Regions from separate parts of the Variovorax sp. J31P179 genome, predicted to be linked through region 2. Evidence: riboswitches for the same ligand, from Rfam matches in the RefSeq annotation. Region 2 holds a riboswitch; the other holds the start of a gene.
The links. A riboswitch is a leader RNA that binds a small molecule or an ion and turns the genes downstream of it on or off. The one in region 2 is predicted to bind ZMP and ZTP.
Positions count from the first base shown of each region.

Region 1 (3,398 bases), on a different contig from region 2:
CTGGTGAGCGCGTGCACCTTGGCCCGCACCGCATCGATGTTCGCTGCGTCGCGCGGGTTCTCGAGCACGTCGGCGATCAGGTTGGCGGTGGCGCGCGCTTCCTCGTCCTTGAAGCCGCGGGTGGTCATCGCCGGCGTGCCGATGCGCACGCCGCTGGTGACCATCGGCTTTTCGGGGTCGTTCGGGATCGCGTTCTTGTTGATCGTCATGTGGGCCGCGCCCAGCACGGCTTCGGCTTCCTTGCCGGTGATGCCCTTGGCGCGCAGGTCGACCAGCATCACGTGGCTTTCGGTACGGCCGCTGACGATGCGCAGGCCGCGCTCGGTCAGCGTCTCGGCGACGATCCGTGCATTGGTCACGACTTGCTGCTGGTAGGCCTTGAACTCGGGCGACAGCGCTTCCTTGAAGGCCACCGCCTTGGCCGCGATCACGTGCATCAGCGGGCCCCCCTGCAGGCCGGGGAAGATGGCGCTGTTGATCGCCTTCTCGTGCTGCGACTTCATCAGGATGATGCCGCCGCGCGGGCCGCGCAGGCTCTTGTGGGTGGTCGAGGTGACGACGTCCGCGTGCGGCACCGGGTTCGGGTACACGCCTGCTGCCACCAGGCCGGCGTAGTGGGCGATGTCGACCATGAAGATGGCGCCGACATCCTTGGCGACCTTGGCGAAGCGCTCGAAGTCGATCCGCAGCGAATAGGCCGAGGCGCCGGCGATGATCAGCTTGGGCAGGTGCTCGTGCGCCTTGCGTTCCATGGCGTCGTAGTCGATGGCTTCGTCGGCGTTCAGGCCGTAGCTCACGACATTGAACCACTTGCCGCTCATGTTGAGGGGCATGCCGTGGGTCAGGTGGCCGCCTTCGGCCAGGCTCATGCCCATGATGGTGTCGCCGGGCTTCAGGAAGGCCAGCATCACGGCCTCGTTGGCCGAGGCGCCGCAATGCGGCTGCACGTTGGCGGCGTCGGCGCCGAAGATCTGCTTGATGCGGTCGATGGCCAGCTGCTCGGCCACGTCGACGTGCTCGCAGCCGCCGTAATAGCGCTTGCCCGGATAGCCCTCGGCGTACTTGTTGGTGAGCTGCGAGCCCTGGGCGGCCATGACGGCCGGCGAGGCGTAGTTTTCGCTCGCGATCAGCTCGATGTGGTGCTCCTGGCGGGCGTTCTCGGCCTGGATGGCAGCCCAGATTTCAGGATCGGTCTGTTCGACCAGGATGTTGCGGTGGTACATGGCAGTCCTTCAAGACGATGGTCCTTGTTCTTCAACCAAACAAGGGCTGCCCAGGCGAACGGCTGATCACCCGCAAACGAACCGCGGGCGGCACGCTTCCCAGTGGTAGTCCACGTCAGCGCAATGCACCTGAAAAGGGTTGCGCCTATCGCCAGTCGCGTGCCGGCCGAGTGTAGCCGACAGCGGGCGCCGGCGCGGCCCGAAGGGCTAGGAATCGCCGAGCAGGGCGACTTGCTGCGGATCGGGCTGGGCCGGCTTGGCCGCTGCCGGCGGCGCCACGACCTGGACGGGATTGGCGCGCGGCGCCGGCGTCGTCGTGGGCGGCGCGCGGCCGGCGACCACCTGGCGCAGCCGCTCGTGCTCGGCCAGCACCTTGCCGGCATAGCCGCCGTCCTCGGTCAGATTGGCGGCGCCGACGTAGTAGCGCAGGCCGCCCTCGAGGGAGCCGGCGCGGGCGATGCATTCCTGCAGCACCTTGACGCCGACGCGCATGTTGGTCACCGGGTCGAAGGCGGTAAGGGTTCCGCCGGCGCTTTCGTACTTCTCGCCGTGGACCCGGGTCATGACCTGCATCAGGCCCTGGGCGCCGACCTGGCTCTGGGCGAAGGGATTGAAGCTGGACTCGACCGCCATGATCGCCAGGATCAGGGTCGGGTCGAGCTTGGTTTTCTTGCCGAGGTCGAAAGCCTCGGCGACCAGCACGCTCAACGGCTCGGCCGCCACCCGGTACTTCTTGCTGAGCCAGTAGGCCACCGCGGCCTGCTGCTTGGGCAGTTCGTGAGGGCTGGCGGCGGTGGTCCGCTCGATCGCAGTGGGCTCCAGGTCGCTGACCTCGACGGCCTCGGGCACGGGCTTGCGCGATTGCAGCCAGCCCATCAGCTGCTCTTCGCCGGTCTGCCGCAGGTCCGGGCGGGCGGCCAGCGCCAGCACGGCGAACACGGTCGCCAGCCCGAGCAGGGCGAAGCTGTTGTGGGTGATCTCGAAGAAGCCGTCGACCACGTCGGACACGAAGGTCCGTAGCCCGCGGGCTGTGGCATCTAACGCCTGTTTCATCGCTCTTCCTTTCTGTGCGGCACCCGTTCGCAGCGCCACGGGGGCGGAGCAGAAAGGAAGCGGCGCTTGGATTGGTACGAATCAGGACCGCGCGAAAAATAGGGAGAGAGCGCGGCCGCCTGATCAAGCCGGCAGATGCCGGCAGCGGATTTGGGAGAGTCCGGCCACTCGGGGGCTCGGGAAAGATTGGCATTCTAGGGACCGCTAAATATCTGGTCAAGAATATAAGATAGGTCTGATATTCTAATTTCGATGTAAAGAAATGTATGAAATAGTGCACGAATCGGCTGCACGAGATCCATTGAAAACGCGATTTGCAATCCATCCGCATAGCGCATAGGCTCTACTTGCCTGAGCTATCAGGCGTCTACCAAGGTCCAGTGGCCCGACGAGCAAAATCCGACGGCCCAGCGGCTGAGGCCCAACGGTGGCAATCCCTTGCTGCCAGCATGACCGGAACGATTGAACTTCCGGTCGAGCGAAAAGATGGCATGGGCGTTTCGCCCGCCATCGAGCCCGGAGGCCTGACTTCGCGTCGAGCCGCCGGGCTTTCTCACTTTGGGGCCGCCATGGGTTTGGGGCACACTCCCCATCGATGAATGCTGCTTTGCTGAAACAGAACAAATGGGTGCGGCGCGGGCTCTGGACGCTGCTGATCCTGCTGGCGGTCTGGGTGATCGCATGGCTGGCGGTACCGCCGATCGTCAAGGGCCAGGTGCAGAAGATCGCCAGCGACAAGCTGGGCCGCCAGGTCACGGTGGGCAAGATCGAGTTCAAGCCCTGGACGCTCGAGCTCGCGGTGAACGACCTGCGCATCGCCACTGCCGACGGCAGCCAGCCGCAGGTCGCCGTCAAGCGCATCTATGTCGACGCCGAGCTGCAGTCCATCCTGCGCCTCGCACCGGTGATCGACGCGGTCCGGATCGAGGCGCCTGCGATCCAGCTCACGCACCTCGCCGATGGCCGCTACGACATCGACGACATCCTGGCCCGGCTGACTCCCGCGCCGGAGCCCCCCGATGCGCCCAAGAAGGACCCGCCGCGGTTCGCCGTCTACAACATTGCCATCACCGACGGCGCCGTCGACTTCAGCGACGAAACCGTCAAGCGCCGCCACGAGCT
Region 1 is NZ_JASZYL010000002.1:159,429-162,826, forward strand. Features, by position in the region: gene glyA (serine hydroxymethyltransferase) at 1-1,223, opposite strand, end outside; ZMP/ZTP riboswitch at 1,265-1,392, opposite strand; gene QTI17_RS05100 (lytic transglycosylase domain-containing protein) at 1,431-2,276, opposite strand; gene QTI17_RS05105 (DUF748 domain-containing protein) at 2,872-3,398, shown strand, end outside.
Region 1: it holds a riboswitch for ZMP and ZTP, as region 2 does, so the genes downstream of both, glyA (serine hydroxymethyltransferase) here and QTI17_RS00705 (tetrahydrofolate dehydrogenase/cyclohydrolase catalytic domain-containing protein) in region 2, are expected to answer to the same signal.

Region 2 (3,398 bases):
GGCCTGCCGATGGAGCGTGCAGGGTACACGCTCACGGTCTTTCGGCACGTTGACGGCAAATGGCTGTTGGCGCGTGATGCAAACCTCTTGTCTCCGGTACAGCGCCCAAGTTCGTGACTACCAGCGCGTCGACACGATGGCTGGACGAGTCACCCCCCTCCTCGCCCCAGAGCGAACTAGCTGGCTTGGTTTGAAGCCTCGGCAACCGGCACCACCCAAGCAGCCATGCCACCCGAATCTCGGCGGCCAAATCGATACTTGACTCGGCCATCGCTCAGGACTACTTTCCGCCCTCTCTGGACCTCAAAGGAGATACCGTGATGGCTTTTTCTCGAATCGCATCGGGAGTCTTGCTCTCGGGTTGTGTCGCGCTCGGTGCCAGCTATTCGTTTGCCCAGACGTCGCCGTCAGAGCGTGAGGCTGCGGCCGCCGCCCAGGCAAAGCGCCAAGGCAAGCTGCCGACCAAGGGCGATGAACAGTATCTTCAGAACGCGCTCAAGCGCTGCGAACGCCAGCCGGAGGGGACTGCGCGAGACGCTTGTGTCAAGCGCGTGACTGACGCCGGCGACACCACGACACGGGGTAGTGTCGAAGGGGGCGGGAAGATTCGCACCAACACCATGCAGGTGCCTGCGACCGAAGCGCCCAAGAAATGAGGGCGCCACCCTGGCGCGAGACGCGCTGCCGTGCGGCGACCAGTCGTTGCCGCTCGGTTGAAGGTCCGATTGCTGGCTGATTCCGTCTAGCCGCTACGGGCGGCGTGTTCACCATCGATGCTCAACGCAGGCAAGCGCGAAATCGCTGACTGACTGCGGATTCTGCAGTCAAGCCCACCTCACCGAGGCGTTTCTTTCGACTGTGACTCGGCCGCTTGTAGCGTTTGCTCAAGCAGAACCGATATTGTCATCGGCCCGACGCCGCCGGGCACAGGTGTGACGGCTGAACACCGGCTCATTAGATTGCGAGGCTCGATATCACCGATGCCGCCAGCGTGGTAGCCCGCATCGACAACGACCGAATCATCGGCAATCCAATCGGCAGCGATAAAGTGCGGTTTGCCCAATGCACCGACAACAATCTGCGCGCGCCGCACTTCTCGCTCCAGATTTCGCGTGCGGGAATGACAGAGAGTGACGGTGGCTCCAGCATTGGAAAGCATCAACGCCATCGGCTTTCCAAGGATGGCGCTCCGGCCGACCACGCCTGCTCGCTGGCCGGCAATCTCAATGCCGTAGTCAGTCAGCAGCCTCATGATTCCAGAGGGGGTAGCCGAACCAAACGCTTCTTGTCCCAATGCCATGCGCCCGAATCCATGAGAGGTGACGCCATCGACATCCTTGTCGATTCGAATGCAATCGAAGCAAGCGCGTTCGTCTATGTGCAACGGTACCGGGTGCTGCAACAGAATGCCATGGACGTCAGGGTCCTTGTTGAGCGCATCGATGACGTCACACACCTCTCTTGTGCTGGCTGACGCAGGCAACACCAGCGCCTTCGAGTGCATTCCGACGCGCCGGCATGCGTTGGCCTTCATTCGGACGTAGACCGCCGAAGAAGGGTCGTCGCCGACCAGGATGGTGGCGAGAGTGGGCACGCGGCCCTGGTGTCGTAGCGCAAAGCCGCGAATCGACTCCGTGAGTTTGGCTTCGCAACGCACTGCGAGCGCTTTGCCGTCGAGAACGACACATTCAGACCTGGTGCCACCGTTCATATCAGTTTCCTTGCAGGAAAACAGTCGGGTGCCCAGGCGAGCGGCAATGATTCGCCTGCGCTCCACGGTGGAACTCACCTTATCGCCAGTTGCGCAGGCGGAGCAATGATAGATGACCAGTGACGCCGCATCCTGCCCCTTGCACCTCAGAGCTTCTTCATCATGAACGCCAGGTAGAACCCATCGGTGTGGTTGTCGATGCGCCCGAACTCCTGGTAGCCGCGCTTCGCATAGAAGTCGCGGGCCTGCCATTCGAAGGTATCGAGCTTGGCGCTATGCGCGCCCAGGCGCTTCGCCTGCGTCTCGGCCTGCCCAAGCAGCTCGCTGCCAAGCCCGGCTGTCCTGGCCGCCTCGTCGACCCAAAGCACGTCGATGTGGAGCCAGTAAAGGAAGACGTAGCCGCGAAGCCCTCCGACCATTCGACCTTGCTCATCCCTTGCGCTCAGCCATACCGGTTGAGATTCGGGATACTCGCCCACGAATTCGTAGTTGAAGTGGCGCAGCCGTCGACCGAGCTCGCCCGACCGCACCTCCTCTTGCGTCGCTTCGACGATGGTCCAGGCTGTCATGGCGGGCACAGCGCCCCTGTCAGGGCCGCGTCTTCCCAGCCACCAGCCGCATCCCCGGCATCAGTTCGGCCGCGAGCTCCGGCCGTTCGAGCGCGTAGTCGAGGTTCATGCGTGCGATCTCGACGTGCTCCTCGCCCAGCGCCTGCGCGCGCGAGCCTTGCCCGCGCTCGATCGCCTGCACCATCGCGTGGTGCGTGCGGTGGGCCTGCTTCATCCACTGGTGCCCCTCCTCCATCGACGACTGCATCGGCAGCATGGCGCTCGGCGACGCGAAGGGCTGGCCGTCCAGCATGTCCATCACGCGCTGGAGCGCGACATTGCCGCAGCCCTGCATGATCAGCTGGTGGAAGCGGTCGTTCATCTGGACGTAGGCCGCGTAGTCGTCCAGGCCCATTTCGGGCTTGTTGACCGCCTTGTCGCCCTCGTCGAGGCAGTCGTGAAGGTCGCGCAGCAGCTGGCGCGAGGCACCGTCCTCGGCCAGCAGACGGGCCGCGAAGCCTTCGATCACGCCGCGCACGCGGATCGCGTCGGCGATCTCCTGAGACGTGAAGCGGCGCATCTGGTAGCCGCCGCTCGGCGACTGCTCGATCAGGCCCTCGTGCTCCAGGCTGGTGAGCGCCAGCCGCACGGGCGTGCGCGAGGCGCCGAGCTTCTCCGCCAGCGGGATCTCGGCCAGCCGCTCGCCGGGCACGAATTCGCCCTTGAGGATCAGGTCGCGAAGTTGAACCAGCACACGGTTTTGTTGGGAGTCCATCTGGAGCAGCGGAACGAAGAATGCCTCGATTCTAAGGAGATCAGCCGTGGCTGCACACAGTCAGGCCAACTTGGTCCGGTTGTTGCATACATGTCGCAAGCAGTGCATTCAGAAAGAGAAAATGCACCTCGAAGATGCGTCGACTTCTAAGTAATAACCCTTGTTTTAGCGCCTGAATGCCCCCGCAGGAATCTAAATGGATTGACCTGGATCAGAAATCGCCCAGACAATGTATGCAATTGCATGCAGCGCATGTTTCAGACAGTCACCCCCACGATGGAGCACCCCCATGATCAGTGCAGAACAGAATGATTTCATCACCCGGGTCGGCCGGGGCACCCCCGCCGGCACGCTGTTGCGCCGC
Region 2 is NZ_JASZYL010000001.1:134,881-138,278, forward strand. Features, by position in the region: gene QTI17_RS00695 (YybH family protein) at 1-117, shown strand, start outside; gene QTI17_RS00700 (hypothetical protein) at 321-656, shown strand; gene QTI17_RS00705 (tetrahydrofolate dehydrogenase/cyclohydrolase catalytic domain-containing protein) at 836-1,711, opposite strand; ZMP/ZTP riboswitch at 1,735-1,814, opposite strand; gene QTI17_RS00710 (GNAT family N-acetyltransferase) at 1,858-2,280, opposite strand; gene QTI17_RS00715 (GntR family transcriptional regulator) at 2,300-3,034, opposite strand; gene QTI17_RS00720 (aromatic ring-hydroxylating dioxygenase subunit alpha) at 3,324-3,398, shown strand, end outside.